Regions from separate parts of the Solibacillus sp. FSL R7-0668 genome, predicted to be linked through region 2. Evidence: a T-box and tRNA genes for the amino acid it is inferred to sense, from the RefSeq annotation. Region 2 holds a T-box; the other holds one or more tRNA genes.
What was found. A T-box is a leader RNA that pairs with one kind of tRNA and senses whether it is charged. The one in region 2 lies ahead of tyrS (tyrosine--tRNA ligase), so its partner is inferred to be a tRNA-Tyr.
Positions count from the first base shown of each region.

Region 1: it has a tRNA-Tyr gene. The T-box ahead of tyrS (tyrosine--tRNA ligase) is inferred to sense a tRNA for this amino acid. The anticodon was not compared.

Region 1 covers NZ_JBBOUU010000001.1:3,319,738-3,328,390, forward strand. Annotated here, with positions in the region: gene MKX47_RS16555 (S66 peptidase family protein) at 1-579, opposite strand, end outside; gene MKX47_RS16560 (DMT family transporter) at 708-1,616, shown strand; gene nagB (glucosamine-6-phosphate deaminase) at 1,684-2,397, opposite strand; gene mnmH (tRNA 2-selenouridine(34) synthase MnmH) at 2,712-3,746, opposite strand; gene selD (selenide, water dikinase SelD) at 3,784-4,833, opposite strand; tRNA gene MKX47_RS16580 (tRNA-Leu) at 5,027-5,108, opposite strand; tRNA gene MKX47_RS16585 (tRNA-Cys) at 5,154-5,227, opposite strand; tRNA gene MKX47_RS16590 (tRNA-Gly) at 5,234-5,308, opposite strand; tRNA gene MKX47_RS16595 (tRNA-Gln) at 5,316-5,390, opposite strand; tRNA gene MKX47_RS16600 (tRNA-His) at 5,399-5,474, opposite strand; tRNA gene MKX47_RS16605 (tRNA-His) at 5,509-5,584, opposite strand; tRNA gene MKX47_RS16610 (tRNA-Trp) at 5,612-5,685, opposite strand; tRNA gene MKX47_RS16615 (tRNA-Tyr) at 5,696-5,779, opposite strand; tRNA gene MKX47_RS16620 (tRNA-Thr) at 5,786-5,861, opposite strand; tRNA gene MKX47_RS16625 (tRNA-Phe) at 5,870-5,945, opposite strand; tRNA gene MKX47_RS16630 (tRNA-Asp) at 5,969-6,044, opposite strand; tRNA gene MKX47_RS16635 (tRNA-Met) at 6,048-6,122, opposite strand; tRNA gene MKX47_RS16640 (tRNA-Val) at 6,252-6,327, opposite strand; tRNA gene MKX47_RS16645 (tRNA-Glu) at 6,352-6,426, opposite strand; tRNA gene MKX47_RS16650 (tRNA-Ser) at 6,442-6,533, opposite strand; tRNA gene MKX47_RS16655 (tRNA-Asn) at 6,544-6,619, opposite strand; rRNA gene rrf (5S ribosomal RNA) at 6,634-6,749, opposite strand; rRNA gene MKX47_RS16665 (23S ribosomal RNA) at 6,864-8,653, opposite strand, start outside.
Region 2 covers NZ_JBBOUU010000001.1:2,875,380-2,884,032, reverse strand. Annotated here, with positions in the region: gene argJ (bifunctional ornithine acetyltransferase/N-acetylglutamate synthase) at 1-399, shown strand, start outside; gene argB (acetylglutamate kinase) at 362-1,138, shown strand; gene MKX47_RS14335 (acetylornithine transaminase) at 1,135-2,271, shown strand; gene MKX47_RS14330 (transglycosylase domain-containing protein) at 2,344-5,220, opposite strand; T-box leader at 5,323-5,526, shown strand; gene tyrS (tyrosine--tRNA ligase) at 5,606-6,877, shown strand; gene MKX47_RS14320 (PstS family phosphate ABC transporter substrate-binding protein) at 6,987-8,162, shown strand; gene MKX47_RS14315 (Yip1 family protein) at 8,315-8,653, shown strand, end outside.

The DNA.
Region 1 (8,653 bases), 440 kb from region 2:
TTTCGTCCCTAATGTACCTACTAGGCGATTTAAATTACCGCCAGCAAGCTCACCTCGCACCATACCAGGAATGATGGTTTGAAGCGGTGCAATGCTTTCTGTGTATTGAATTTCAATTGGCTGGAATAGCTGCTGGAACATTTTTTGTGACAGCTCATCTAGTGCTCCCTGTGGACTCGATAGCATTGGGCCATGGAATGTTACTAAATTTGAGAATTCATTCACCTGTGTATGTAAAGCCGTTACATCCGAGAAGCCCCAAATAATTTTTGGATGATCCTCTAATAATGGGTAACTAATTTTATCAATCACACGCGCAATACCGTATCCACCCTTTACCAAAAAGATCGCTTTTACATCTGGATCTTGTACCATCGCATGAAAGTCTGCAACACGCTCTTCATCCGTCCCTGCTAAATACCCCTCATAGTTTTGAATCGTATTGCCTAATTTATAACGTAAGCCAAGCTGCTCTAAAAACACGAGCTTGTCTCCTAAGGACTCTTGCTTAAGTGGGCTACTTAAATTTACTAGCCCTACTGTATCTCCTTGCTGTAATCTTGCTGGTCGAATTTTCATTTGTTTGACCTCCTTTTACTACTGTCGTTATTGTATCATAGCGTTTTATGTAAAGCGCATTGCAAATTCCAAGTCCAAACTCCTATAATGAATAGAATTAATGATTTGCTTAAAGGAGCTCGATAGCTATGAAATTTCCTCCTCAAGCACTCCTCGTCTTCGCCACCTTATTATGGGGCGGTAACTTTGTCATCGGACGAGCCGTTGCAGGAGACATCCCACCAATTACATTTGCGTTTTTACGATGGCTTGTCGCATTTATTATCTTTTTACCAATCGCTTATCATCGGACAAAAAATGAATGGCCGATGCTCAAGCAAAATTTCGGCGCTGTCATTCTATTAGCATTAACAGGGGTTGCTGCATTTAATACGCTTGTTTATATTGGCCTGCATTATACAACCTCTATCAATGCGTCCTTAATGAATTCCACAACGCCAATTATGATTTACATATTGAGCTTTCTTTTATTAAAAGAACGTTTAACTCGTTTCCAAGCAATTGGAACATTGGTATCCTTAACAGGGGTTTTATTTATTATTTCGGGAGGCTCTCTTGAAAGCTTATTGGCCTTCTCATTTAATAAAGGCGATCTCATTGTATTAGCTGCCGTATTTTGCTGGAGTGTTTATTCGTTATTAATCAAAAAATATGCGGGCAAGCTACCAGGCTATTCCACGTTTTTAGTAACCATAGCAATTGGAGCCTTGATGCTTCTTCCATTCACAGCGTATGAGTTGCTTACTACTCCGCAAACGATTGAATGGAGCATTTCAACGATTAGTGCAATTTTATATGTTGGAATCGTCGCATCCATTGTCGCCTTTTTAAGCTGGAATACTGGTGTCATTGCGCTCGGTGCTAATAAAGCAGGTATCTATTTAAATTTTATTCCTGTTTTTGCTACGATTTTTGCCGTCATCTTTTTAAACGAGCAATTACTCATCGCTCAAGTAGTCGGCGGGATCGCTGTTATTGCAGGCGTCTTTATTTCTACTATTAGAAAAACACAATTCCCGTCAAATCACGCAAATTAACGTTCTTCTTAAGAACTTATACCTTTTTATTTAAAAAAGGAGTGCTCTTATCCGGCACTCCTTCTACTTATTTTACATCTGTATAAATCACAATGACGTCTTTATGTTTGTGTAAAGCACTTGCTGGGAAGTCCTCAGTAATTTCGCCACTACGCAAACGATTATACGCCTCTTGTTTCGAAGCACCAGAAATCAATAGCACAACTTTTTTCGCGTTCATAATTGTTTGAATCCCCATTGTAATGGCATGTGTAGGTACTTCATCTAGGGAATCAAAATAAATTTTATTTGCTTCACGTGTAGATTCTGTAAGTTCCACGACGTTCGTGCCTAATGAAAATGGTGTCCCCGGTTCATTAAATCCAATATGACCATTTACACCGATACCTAATAATTGAATATCAACATTTCCTGCCGCTTCAATCATCGCATCATAATCTGCTGCCGCTTTTGCTAAATCGGAAGTATCCCCAGTTGGTACATGAATATTTTCATCCTTCATATTAATATGATTAAATAATTGCTGATCCATATAGTAATGGTAGCTTGCTTCGTTTTCTGGACTAATACCTATATATTCATCCAAGTTGAAAGACTTCGCATCCGCAAAAGAAATTTCTCCAGCTTTATATGCATTTACAAGCTCTTTATAAAATCCTTCTGGCGTTCCACCTGTTGCTAATCCTAATACCATTTCACGATTTACTTGTAATTCCTCTTTAAAAATTTCCGCCGCAATTTTACTCATCTCTTCATAACTCTCAGCTTTTATCCATTTCAAGGTTTCTAAATTATTCACTACTATCCCCTACTTCCTCTAAATTATTTAATCAATAAATAACATCTATTCTTATAATTTTTTCTTTACATTACCACGTTAATTTTAAATGAACTTTTGTTAATACGCCATATTAAACATTATATTTTTTCTTACTTATACAAGCATTTCACTAATTTTCGTTACCCACCTATTTTTAAGGTTTCTAATCGTTAATTCACATTAAAAAAGAACCCCTGATTGCTCAAGGATTCTAAAATATTTTCGATACCAATTATCGAAAAAAATGGAGTAGGAAGCCCTATATCTCAAATTTTTTACTTGAGCTGTGTTAGAAACGCTCGAATTTTTTCTGTCGCTTCTACTACATTAAGCGCTTCAATATGAATCGTTTTTTCAGGTGCATATTGTGCAGCAGAATATTTATATAAAGGGTCATAATAATATTCAAACAATAAATGAACCGCTTGAGAAAATTCACCTTCTACAATATGTTTCTCAATTTCAGTAGCGATTGGCGTATGAATACGTCTTTTTATCCTTTGAAAGGCAGCCATACATTCCTCTTTATGCTCAGTAGGATGGTAATCTTCTAAAATCGTTTTTACTCGTTCTTCAATCGGGATAGTCAGAAAAATTTGCGTTCCATTTTCTTTTTTCTCAAGAAAAGGCTGGGGAAGAAGCACTTTTCCTATGCGTTGACTTTCGGCTTCAAAAAGAACATAGGGCGCATCTTGCGTTTCATGTAAGGCGTTAAAAAAGAGCGCTTCAAATGTTCTTTGATTATTTGGTTCTAAGCCGATTTGACCGAAAATAGATCCACGGTGATTAGCCATCTTTTCAAGGTTTAGAACAGGATAACCATCGCTTTGTAAGCTACGTAATATTTTCGTTTTACCGGAACCTGTATAACCATTTAAAACGAAGGCTTCTGGCTTGTATGCCATACTTTTAAGCTGCTCAGTTATAAATTCTCGGTAAGACCTAATACCACCTTCAAGACGGCTTATCGGGAATCCCATTAAATCCACTACTGTAGCAGCTGTTTTACTTCTCATACCGCCTCGCCAGCAAAATACGACCTTTTCCCCTTCAAGTTCACTCACTGCTTTTATAAATGCAGGAAGTTTGGCAGAGAAAATTTCTAGTCCTTTTTGTTTTGCTGCTTCTACACTCATTCTTTTATAAATCGTGCCTATTTCCGCTCGTTCATCATCAGTGAATACAGGGATATTTTTAGCATTTGGTATCGTCGCTTCTTTAAATTCTGATGGAGAACGTACATCAATCCATGTGACCTTCTTGAACTTATTTGATTTTACTAATTCAGTAATTGTAAGATCTTGAAACAATTAGAACAATCCCTTTTCTAGTAAGACATAATAAAGCTTATTTTACTTCAATTTTTCCTTGGTGTTCAGCTATTACTTCACCAATAATACTTGCTTCAACACCTGCATTGATTAATTCTGTTAACAGTTCGTCAGCTTTTTCCTCAGCTACAGAAATTAATAAACCTCCACTTGTAACAGCATCGCATAAAATCCATTGATCAACTTGATCCATTTTTTCAGGGAATGTCACCACGTCTTGTAAGTGAGCGTAATTATTTTTAGTCCCCCCAGGAATGATGCCCATCTCAGCTATCTCTCTTACTCTGGGTAGTACCGGTACATCCGATTTATTGATGCGTAATCCAACATTGCTTCCTTTTGCCATTTCTGAAGCATGGCCTAAAAGACCAAACCCAGTAACATCCGTACAAGCGTGTATTTCATAAGGCTCCATTATTTCAGCAGCCACCTTATTTAAAGTTGCCATTACTTTTGTAACTCGTTCAATTTCGTCATTTTGTAAAAGACCATTTTTTATTGCAGAGCTTAAAATTCCTACACCAATGGGTTTAGTTAAAATTAATTTATCTCCTACTTTTGCGTGACTATTAGCTCGTACCTTTTCAGGGTGAACCATACCAGTCACTGCTAAACCAAATTTTGGCTCTTTATCATCAATAGAATGTCCACCAATTAACGCAACATTTGCTTCAGCAAGTTTATCAGCAGCCCCTCTTAAAATATCAGCTAATATACTCTTATCTAGCTTAGAAATAGGAAATGCAACAATATTTAGAGCTGTTATTGGTTTACCACCCATTGCATAAATATCACTAATCGCATTTGCTGCTGCAATTTGTCCAAAAGAATATGGATCATCAACAATTGGTGTAAAGAAATCAAGAGTTTGCACAATCGCTAAATCATCTGTTAAACGATATACCCCTGCATCATCACTTGTTTCTAATCCAACTAATACATTTGAGTTAGGAACAGCGGGTGGCAGCATACGAATGACTTGAGCTAAATCAGATGGTCCAATTTTACACCCGCAACCTCCTTTTGTCGTTAAAGTTGTTAATTTTATTTTTTCAGACTGTGTCATGAGACACCAACCCTTTCAATGTTAATTTATATACCTCTCTATTATAGATCAATCAAACTAATAATTTGAAAATATCTGTTTTACTCGAATTAATAGTTTGATTTCGAGTAAAACAGAAAAAGGTTCACAAACATTGATATATCAATGTTTGTGAACCTCCTAGAAATTCTTATCCCAACAGAAAATCTAATAATACCGATAGTCGGGGTCGAACCGACACTCCAGAAGGAACCGGATTTTGAGTCCGGCGCGTCTGCCAATTCCGCCATATCGGCAAAAAGGGTAAAAAAAAACCGGATTAACCGATTCAATTAAAAATATGGAGGCGGCAACCGGATTTGAACCGGTGGTAAAGGTGTTGCAGACCTGTGCCTTACCACTTGGCTATGCCGCCATATTATGGAGCGGAAGACGAGGTTCGAACTCGCGACCCCCACCTTGGCAAGGTGGTGTTCTACCACTGAACTACTTCCGCAAATGAATGGCTGGGGTACCTGGATTCGAACCAGGGCATGACGGAATCAAAATCCGTTGCCTTACCGCTTGGCTATACCCCAACGTTTTATGGGGCGACTGATGGGAATCGAACCCACGAATGCCGGAACCACAATCCGGTGCGTTAACCACTTCGCCACAATCGCCATTATATTATATATAATAAACTAAAAAAATGAATGGGGCGACTGAAGGGAATCGAACCCTCGAGTGCCGGAACCACAATCCGGTGCGTTAACCACTTCGCCACAATCGCCATTGTATTTAGTTTAAATATTAAATTTGGCAGGGGCAGTAGGAATCGAACCCACACTGACGGTTTTGGAGACCGTAGTTCTACCTTTAAACTATGCCCCTAAAAAATAGATGGTGGTGGGGGACGGATTCGAACCGCCGAACCCTAAGGAGCGGATTTACAGTCCGCCGCGTTTAGCCACTTCGCTACCCCACCGAGTAATGGTGCCGGCGAAAGGAGTCGAACCCTCGACCTACTGATTACAAGTCAGTTGCTCTACCAACTGAGCTACACCGGCAAAAAATATGGTGGGTTTGGACGGAATCGAACCGCCGACACTTAGAGCTTCAATCTAATGCTCTACCAACTGAGCTACAAACCCATTTATGTATAAATTTTCAAAAATGGCGGTCCCGACCGGGATCGAACCGGCGATCTCCTGCGTGACAGGCAGGCATGTTAACCGCTACACCACGGGACCATTTGGTTGCGGGGACAGGACTTGAACCTGCGACCTTCGGGTTATGAGCCCGACGAGCTACCACTGCTCCACCCCGCGATAATAGTATTACTTATTCTTATTGTACCATCACGTTCTACTTAGTTGGCAGCTACTTCTTTGAAGCTGCTGCTAATCGCTATCTTCGTTTAGCGATTTGCTCCACCCCGCGATAATACTATGAAAATATGGTGGAGGATGACGGGCTCGAACCGCCGACCCCCTGCTTGTAAGGCAGGTGCTCTCCCAGCTGAGCTAATCCTCCATGCTGGATATAAAAATTAATTGATGGTGACCCGTACGGGATTCGAACCCGTGTTACCGCCGTGAAAGGGCGGTGTCTTAACCACTTGACCAACGGGCCATCTTAAAATACGGCTGGCGGAGAGTAAGGGATTTGAACCCTTGATGCAGTATTACCCGCATACACGATTTCCAATCGTGCTCCTTCGGCCACTCGGACAACTCTCCAAGATTTAGATGGCTCCGAAGGCAGGACTCGAACCTGCGACCTGCCGGTTAACAGCCGGATGCTCTACCAACTGAGCTACTTCGGAATAATTATATATTCGCCTAGCGATGTCCTACTCTCACAGGGGGAAACCCCCAACTACCATCGGCGCTAAAGAGCTTAACTTCTGTGTTCGGTATGGGAACAGGTGTGACCTCTTTGCCATCATCACTAGACTATGTATTAAAAGACATTTTTTATTATATCATACTAAACTCATATGTCAAGTATTATTAATAAATTTCATTCTTTCAAAACTGGATAAACGTTTCATTGATGTTCGTAAACATGTGGTTAAGTCCTCGACCGATTAGTATTCGTCAGCTACATGTGTCGCCACACTTCCACCTCGAACCTATCTACCTGATCGTCTTTCAGGGGTCTTACTTACTTGCGTAATGGGAAATCTCATCTTGAGGGGGGCTTCATGCTTAGATGCTTTCAGCACTTATCCCGTCCACACATAGCTACCCAGCGATGCCTTTGGCAAGACAACTGGTACACCAGCGGTGTGTCCATCCCGGTCCTCTCGTACTAAGGACAGCTCCTCTCAAATTTCCTACGCCCACGACGGATAGGGACCGAACTGTCTCACGACGTTCTGAACCCAGCTCGCGTACCGCTTTAATGGGCGAACAGCCCAACCCTTGGGACCGACTACAGCCCCAGGATGCGATGAGCCGACATCGAGGTGCCAAACCTCCCCGTCGATGTGGACTCTTGGGGGAGATAAGCCTGTTATCCCCGGGGTAGCTTTTATCCGTTGAGCGATGGCCCTTCCATGCGGAACCACCGGATCACTAAGCCCGTCTTTCGACCCTGCTCGACTTGTAGGTCTCGCAGTCAAGCTCCCTTATGCCTTTACACTCTGCGAATGATTTCCAACCATTCTGAGGGAACCTTTGGGCGCCTCCGTTACCTTTTAGGAGGCGACCGCCCCAGTCAAACTGTCCGCCTGACACTGTCTCCTACCCCGCTAAGGGGCATGGGTTAGAAGTTCAATACAACCAGGGTAGTATCCCACCGACGCCTCCTTCGAAGCTGGCGCTCCGAGATCTCTGGCTCCTACCTATCCTGTACAAGTTGTACCAAAATTCAATATCAAGCTACAGTAAAGCTCCACGGGGTCTTTCCGTCCTGTCGCGGGTAACCTGCATCTTCACAGGTACTATAATTTCACCGAGTCTCTCGTTGAGACAGTGCCCAGATCGTTACGCCTTTCGTGCGGGTCGGAACTTACCCGACAAGGAATTTCGCTACCTTAGGACCGTTATAGTTACGGCCGCCGTTTACTGGGGCTTCAATTCGCAGCTTCGCTTGCGCTAACCACTCCTCTTAACCTTCCAGCACCGGGCAGGCGTCAGCCCCTATACGTCACCTTACGGTTTTGCAGAGACCTGTGTTTTTGCTAAACAGTCGCCTGGGCCTATTCACTGCGGCTCTCGTGCGCTTGCACGCTCAAGAGCACCCCTTCTCCCGAAGTTACGGGGTCATTTTGCCGAGTTCCTTAACGAGAGTTCTCTCGCACACCTTAGGATTCTCTCCTCGACTACCTGTGTCGGTTTGCGGTACGGGTACCTCCCACCTCGATAGAGGCTTTTCTTGGCAGTGTGAGATCAGGAACTTCCTCCATACGGAGTCGTCATCACAGCTCAATGTTACAGTACGCGGATTTGCCTACGCACACACCTTACTGCTTGAACAGAGACAACCAACGCTCTGCTTACCCTACCCTACTGCGTCCCCCCATTTCTCAAACGGTGGGGAGGTAGTACAGGAATATCAACCTGTTGTCCATCGCCTACGCCTATCGGCCTCGGCTTAGGTCCCGACTAACCCTGAGCGGACGAGCCTTCCTCAGGAAACCTTAGTCATACGGTGCATGGGATTCTCACCCATGTTTCGCTACTCATACCGGCATTCTCACTTCTAAGCGCTCCACCAGTCCTTCCGGTCTGACTTCAACGCCCTTAGAACGCTCTCCTACCACGCATACCAACGGTATGCATCCACAGCTTCGGTGAATCGTTTAGCCCCGATACATTTTCGGCGCAGCGTCACTCGACCAGTGAGCTATTAC
Region 2 (8,653 bases):
GCGCGTGATGGAGAAGGGGCAACAAAGCTAATCGAGGTTGAGGTAGAGGGTGCTCTTTCAGATGAGGAAGCACGTAAAATCGCGAAAACAGTTGTCGGCTCACCACTTGTCAAAACTGCGGTGTTTGGCTGTGACGCGAACTGGGGACGTATTATTGCGGCGGTTGGCTATTCAGGCGCAACGGTCGATCCTGAAAAAATTACAATTAAAATTGGCGGCGCGACAATGGTTGAAAACGGCGAACCAATTCAATTCTCAGAAGAAGCACTTATTGAGATTTTAAAGCAGCATGAAGTAAAAATTTATGTGTCATTAGAGGTAGGAGAAGGACACGGCTTTGCATGGGGGTGTGATTTAACTTATGACTACGTTCAAATCAACGCATCTTACCGCTCGTAAAATGGTGATTAAGCTCGGAGGTAGTACGCTAGAAGGTCTTAATGAGGCCTTCTTTCGCAATTTCAAAGCCTTACAAGCACAAGGAATTCAACTTATTATTACGCATGGTGGTGGTCCAGCGATTAACCGTGAATTAGCTGCTGCCGGAATTACATCACATACAGTAAATGGCTTGCGTGTCACAAGCGAAGAAATGATTGGTATCGTACAATCGACGCTAATTGGTAAAGTAAATCCTGCCCTTGTACATGAGCTACAGGCGGCTGGCATTGCGGCAATAGGATTAAATGGCTTTGACAACGCCCTTTTAACAAGTGATTATTTAGACTTTTCGACGTATCAATACGTTGGGGAAGTAAAGCAAGTGAATGTGGAAATTTTAAATACGTTAACAGAAGCGGGTGTAGTACCAGTCATTGCTTGTATTGGGGCAACGGAAGATGGTCAGGCACTTAATATTAACGGGGATACGGTAGCCAGTGAAATCGCGCTTGCAGTTGGCGCGGATTGCTTATTACTTGTAACAGATGTTGCAGGGATTCGCATTAATGATGAATATCAAACCGAGGTAACACCGAGCCTCATTAATAACTGGATTGAAGAAGGTCATATTTATGGTGGTATGATTCCGAAAGTACAAGGGGCGCTAAATTGTTTACAGGCAGGTATTCCATCTGTTCAAATCGTTAATGAAACATTGACAGGTACGACGATTAAAAGTGAGGAGCTAGTAAGATGAGTGCATTATTTCAAAATTACGCAAGAAGACCCTTCGCAATAGTTGAAGGGAAAGGAACAGAAGTTTTTGATACAACGGGGAAGCGTTATTTAGATTTTACAAGTGGGATTGCAGTTTGTAGCTTAGGGCACGCACACCCAGCCATTGTAGAAGCAATTAAAACACAGAGCGAAAAGCTATGGCATATTAGTAACTTATTTGAAAGTCCAGGCCAAGAGCAACTTGCTACTTCATTAGTAAAGGATGTGCCACTTGATTATGCATTTTTCTGTAATAGTGGTGCAGAGGCAAATGAAGCGGCAATCAAGCTAGCACGTAAGCATACAGGGAAGCATAAAATCATTGTGTTCGAACAAAGCTTCCATGGTCGTACATTTGGTGCGATGAGTGCAACAGGGCAAGACAAAGTGCGTCAAGGCTTTGGTCCATTAGTAAGTGAGTTCATTACATTACCATTCAATGATGTCGAACAATTAAAAGCTGCGGTTGATTCTGAAACAGCAGCGATCATGCTTGAAATCATTCAAGGTGAAGGTGGCGTCAATAGTGTGACAGAAGAGTTCGCACAAGCCATTGCAGACATTCAGGCAAGTTCAGAGGTTTTAGTCATTGTTGATGAAGTACAAACAGGAATCGGCCGTACAGGCACACGCTTTGCCTTTGAGCAAACAGCGATCAAGCCAGATATCGTATCTATGGCAAAAGGGCTTGGTGGCGGCTTCCCAATTGGCGGAATTTTAGGGAAAGAGAAATTTTTTACTACCTTTAACGCAGGTACACATGGTACAACATTTGGCGGTAACCCATTAGCGGTTGCAGTGGCACAAACCGTTATTAATCATGTATTTGATGAGGCGTTTTTACAAAATGTCAATCAAAAATCCGCATACCTTGTCGAAAAGCTACAGCAAGCATTCCCAGAAGAAAAATATACGATTCAGGGGAAAGGCTTAATGCTAGGTCTTGGCTTAGGTGGAGAAGATGTAGCACCGTACGTAACTGCTTTAGATGAAGCAGGGGTATTAACGGTAGCGGCAGGGCCAAAAGTAATCCGTTTATTACCACCATTAACGGTGACAGAGCAGGAAATCGATGAAGCCGTTAAAAAATTACAAGCCGTTATAAAAAAATAGTGCAATCGAAACGGAATTATAAAAAACCGCCCGAGTTCAATTTGAGCTCGGGCGGTTTTGTTTATCTTGAGATTATTCTATTGTATCAGTTGTGTCATCAGGGTTTTCCCCAGAATCTGGTGTTTCCTCAGGTGCTGGATTTTCCGGGGTTTCCTCTGGTGTTGTTGTATCTGGATTTTCTTCTGTAATTGGTGGTTCTGGAATTTCGATAATTTCACCGACTTCATTTGAACTAGCTGATTCAAAGCCACTAATATCCACAGCTTTCACGATATAGCGTACGCCAGGTGAAACGTTCATTTGTAAGCCTTCAAAAGATTTGATTGAACGAACAAATGATAGACCGCCATCTATAACACTGTAGACACGATAGCCTACGACATCATTTGAAGCAGATGGTGCCCAAGATAAGGAACCATTTTCCAATTTAGCCCAAACTGCTTCCGGGGCTTGGCTATCTGCATTAAACGAAGCGCCTGCAACAACGCTATTTCCAGAGCTTGACGGTAATAATTTTGATGCGTCCCCCCCTAATTTACCTAACATACGATCAATGAAGTTTTGGTTGAGTCCAAAGCCATTCATTTGTACGAATTCTGTAGGCGTTGTAGGTAAGGCTGCATAAGTCTTGCCATTAATCACAACCGTTGTTGATGATACGAAACTGTCATCCGGCTGTGTAGGTAAAAATACATTTTTATTGAATAAATCGGTACGTACTAGGCCTGCATTTGCACAAGATGTAGATGAGGCTAAACCTGAAATACCGCAGAATGATCTACTCACAACCCCATCTGGCTGCTTGAATGTTTCTTTTGTCGCGATATATTCGGGATTGATATCATAAAGTGCATTTAAATACTTGGCCCATAAGCGGTTGACACGATTACTTGGATGCTGATAGCGATTATTAAATGCATTTAACGTACGTGGTTTGTCATATCCTAGCCATACACCGATTGAAATATTCGGATTATAGCCAACTAACCATACGTCATTATGATCTTGCGTCGTCCCAGTTTTTGCGGCAAAGTCTGATGAGAATTTCAACTGGCTTTTCGCTAAAGTAGCCGTCCCACCTTCTTTTAAAACACCGCGAAGCATATCTGTCATCATATAAGCTGTTTCTGGTGAAAATACTTGAACGGGCTCCGCTTTATGTTGATAGATGATATTGCCATCTAAATCTTCAATGCGTTCAATCATATAGGCATCAATAAATTGTCCGCCATTTGCAAAGGTTGCATAGGCATTTGTATTTTCTTCAACAGATGCTCCGTATGTTAAACCACCGATTGATGTTGAAAGGTTGACATAGTCACCTTCTGTTAATTTAGAGAAGCCCATATTTTCTAAAAATGTAGCAGGACGTCGATCTAAAATCGAATCATATAGGCGTAATACAGGTAAGTTTTGTGAAGAAGCTACAGCTTGGCGCGCTGGAATAATACCGAGCTCTTGGTTCGGATTGTAGTTAACTGGTTCATAGTTATCATAAGAGCGCTTAAATTTGACATCGACAACCGGGCTACCCGCACCAATGACACCATATTCTAATGCAGGGGCATAGGCTAATAACGGCTTCATTGTCGAACCATTTGAGCGGTATGCCTTAGTAGCATGGTTTAACTGCTCTAGCTCATGATCACGTCCACCAACAAAGCTTAAAATTTTGCCGGTTTTGTTGTCAATGACGATACTACCTGTTTGTACCGGTACATCCACTTCGATTTCTTCACCTGTTTCAGGGTCTTTATCTTTTTTCTTATACGTTTGACCGTATAATGTGTAATCCTGTGTCACTTGTTGCATCGTGTCATACATATCTTTGTCGATTGTGGAGTATATACGATACCCACCAGAGCGTAATAAACGGTCTGCTAAAATCGAATACTTTTCCTGTAAGTTTGATTCTTCTTTTAGACGTGCAGGGTCAATCCCATCTTTTTCAGCAAGGATTTTTGCAAAAATTTCTTTGGCACGTTCTTCTAATTCAACCGTTAGCCAAGGATATTTATCTTCGGCACGTTGTTCACGATCTTTAAAATCCTTTTTAATATCATAACTAATGGCTTCTTTGTACTCGTTTTCTGTAATATAGCCAACCTCTAGCATACGGGACAAAACCGTCTTCATTCGGTCGATACCGGGCTGCATACCTTCATCGCTTTTTTTCTCACCTTTATTTGTGAAAGGCGTGTATTTAAACGGTGCCTGTGGAATTCCCGCAATATAAGCCGATTGTGGTAAGTTTAATTTAGAAGCGCTAATGCCAAAAATACCTTGCGCGGCCGTTTCAATCCCCGCGATATTGCGGCCAGATGAGTTACGTCCATATGGAATGATATTTAAATAAGCCTCTAAAATTTCTTCCTTTGACATGAAGTGTTCTAAGCGGTAGGCAAGTAAAATTTCTTTGGCCTTACGCTCATAAGATACTTCGTTCGTTAGAATTTGGTTTTTAATTAATTGCTGGGTAAGCGTTGAACCACCTGTCTGCGTTGATGAATTTGTGACATCTTGTAGCAGCCCGCGTAGCACAGCCTTTGGTACAATCCCAGGGTGCTCACGGAAGTATTCATCTTCTGTTGCCATTACAGCGTTAATAACAGTTGGTGATATATTTGCGAGCGAAGTTTCACGTCGGTCTAAATCTGTTCGAATTTTCCCTATGTAAATATCATTCGCAAAGTAAATTTCACTTGTTTCTTCATAGCTAAAAATTTGCTCGCGCATCTCTTCTTTCGAACGTAATGGCTCGTCCTTTACTAGTGATGCAAAGTATCCTAAGCCAATGCCACCAAATAAAATGACAACGGTCGTAATAAAAATAATTGCTAATAAGGATAGATTCCAAAATACGTCACCTGTAATTCTTACATAGCGCATTCGTTTTGAAGAAGCAAGGGTTTCGATTTTTTCATTTAATTGATTAAGCCATTCTTTCACATCATCGCCCTCCTAAAATCTTGTTTATTATAGCATATTTGTTCTGTGAACGAATATAATTATTGACATCACCCGAAATCTAAGTAGAATAGAGATTATAAAATTCAAGCATTGAAGAGTTTGCAGTAGTAAAAACGTTCCCTGATTTAGAGAGCTAGCGGTTGGTGAAAGCTAGACATAGCGCTTTTATGAATTACGTTCTTGGAGCTTGGCGCATCGTCAGCGATATAGACGCTTAAAGTGGAAGAAGGTTTTTTCTTCAAGCCGGGTGGTACCGCGTTAAATTGATGATTTGACGTCCCTGCATGCAAATTTGCGTGTAGGGGCGTTTTTTTGTTTTTCCTTACAATGCAAATGATCCAACATGTAAAAGGAGAGAATAACAATGACAAACGAATTATTACAAGATTTAGAATGGCGTGGTTTGTTATACCAGCAAACAGATGCAGAAGGTATGGAGAAGCTATTAAATGAACAAAAGGTATCATTATACGTAGGGGTTGACCCAACAGCTGACTCGATGCATATCGGACATATTGTGCCGCTTTTAACATTACGCCGTTTCCAACAAGCTGGCCACTCACCAATCTTATTAGTTGGGGGCGCAACAGGTACAGTAGGAGATCCATCAGGTCGCTCAGAAGAGCGCCAATTACAAACGATGGAGCAAGTAGAGAAAAACGTACAAGGCCTTAAAAAGCAGATGGAGCGTTTATTCGACTTCTCTTCTGGTGCTGAAAATGCTGCAAAATTAGTCAATAATAATGATTGGATTGGTCCACTTACATTAATCGATTTTTTACGCGATTACGGAAAACTAATCAATGTTAATTATATTTTAAATAAAGATACGGTAGCATCTCGCTTAGATTCAGGTATTTCATTTACTGAATTTGCGTACACATTAATTCAAGGGATCGACTTCAATCACTTATACGATCACCATAATGTTCGCATTCAAGTCGGTGGTTCGGACCAATGGGGTAACATCACGACTGGGTTAGAGATGATTCGTAAAACACATGATGAAAGCGCAAAAGCATTTGGTATTACAATTCCACTTGTTACAAAGGCAGATGGGACGAAATTCGGTAAAACAGCTGGTGGTGCCGTATGGTTAGATGGTACGAAAACATCCCCATATGAGTTCTACCAATTCTGGATTAACACAGCCGATGCAGATGTTGTAAAATACTTAAAAATCTTCACATTCTTAAGTCGCGCTGAAATCGAGGCGTTAGCAGAAAGCGTTGAAACAGAAGCACATTTACGTAAAGCACAAAAAGCTTTAGCTGCTGAAATGACAAAGCTAATTCACGGTGAAGAAGGTTTAGCACAAGCAGAGCGCATTACCGCTGCATTATTCTCTGGTGACTTAAAAGCATTATCAGTAGATGAAATGAAAGTAGCCTTCGCGGGTGTTCCTTCTGTAGAAGTGTCAAAAGAAGATAAGAATATCGTCGACTTAATCGTGGATGCAGGCATTTCTTCATCAAAGCGCCAAGCACGTGAAGATGTAACAAACGGTGCGATTAGTGTAAACGGCGAAAAGATTACGGATTTAGAATATGTCATTGACGGAAAAGACCGTTTAGAAGATGCATTTGCCATCATTCGTCGCGGTAAGAAAAAATACCATATGGTGAAATTCGCATAAATTTAGTATAAGTGGAAAACACTCCAAGTCATTTGGAGTGTTTTTCTGGCATTTGAGAGGGGAATTTTGAAAAGAAGAGAAATGTTCTTATGGAAGAGAGGTGTATAGGATGGATCTAGGACAAATCATTTTTCGTATTATGGGGCTCGTCCTTATTGGTGTCGCGCTAACAATTGGTACAATCATGCTGTTGCTAATCGTTTCATTAAATGGTGGGTTTTATTATGTATCCTTTATCATTGTTGCGGCGATTGTTTTGTTTAGCATAATCATGTTGATGATGTTTCAATTTTTTACGACGAAAAAGAGAAAGCAAGTGGTTGGGGTACTTGCTGTCATTACATTATTAATCGCGTTTATTACCCCATTTAAGGAGCTTTATAAAAATCAAATTCCGACTGTTGATGCAGAGGTCGATGTTTATCAATATATGCCATTTACGGAGAAGAATCATGTAGTAAAAATGGAACATGAGGCGAGCGTACAGCTACAGGAACCATTGCCAATTATTGATGGGGCAACAGCTTTTTATCCGTTATATGCGGCATTTGCAGAGGCCATTTATCCAAAGAAAGACTATCAGCCATATGAGAGTGAGGTAATGGTCAATAAAACACCGACTGCTTATCGTAATTTAATCGAAGGAAATGTAGATTTAATTTTCGCTTTGGCCCCGTCTGAGCAACAGATTAATTCGGCAAAAGCAAATGGGGTGGAGTTGCAATTAACGCCGATTGGCAAAGAGGCCTTTGTCTTCTTTGTTAATGCCAAAAATAAAATTGATGGATTAACACTCGATCAAATTAAAGCTATTTATGCTGGGGAAATAACAAATTGGTCACAAGTAGGTGGTAAAGATGAAGCCATTCGTGCATTCCAACGTCCTCAAGATAGTGGCTCACAAACGGCCCTGCAAAATTTAATGGGGGATAAGCCAATTATGGAGGCTCCAACGGAAAACATTGCACAAGGTATGGGGGGGATTATCGAGGAAGTGTCTAAATACCGCAATTATAATAATGCGATTGGCTATACATTCCGCTATTATTCGAATGAAATGGTCAAAAATGATGAAATAAAATTGCTTGAGGTAGATGGGATTGCACCAACTGTGGATATGATTCGCAGTGAAGCCTACCCGATAACAAATGAATTTTATATTGTCACAACGCAAAATAGTAATCCTCAAGTACAAAAAATTATTGATTGGGTCACATCATCGGAAGGGCAGCAACTGCTTGAACAGGCAGGCTATGTTCCAATCAATGCCACAAAAGGGCCATAACTTTGAATCACCGGATAGATATTAGTATAATAGATACTATATATTTTTTTAGTGGATGGAAAAGGAATTATTTTTTCAAGGAAATCCACATAAAAAGACATCATTTCGCGTGATTTTGGCACGAAATATGTTTTTCTAAGGAGGTTCTATTTTTGAGTAATCTACCAGATACATTTGTCGATGATCGGCACGCGATTTTAAGCATTGCGATAAAGCCCCGTGATACGATACGCTACGTATTAACGACAAAAAATTTGCCATACTTCATCTTTGTTGGTGTTGTTGGTATGTTTGGGAGTAATTTAATTAGCTTTTTTGGCCAAAAGTTTACAGGGGAATATACAGTTGGCGAAATTGTATACTCTACATTCATGTCTAGCTTTCTACTGTATTTCGTATCGACGCTATTATCGGCAGGGGTATTGATGCTAGCCGCAAAAATTTTTGGTGGTGTAGGAAAGTTTAAAGAAATGTTCCGCATGATTAGTATG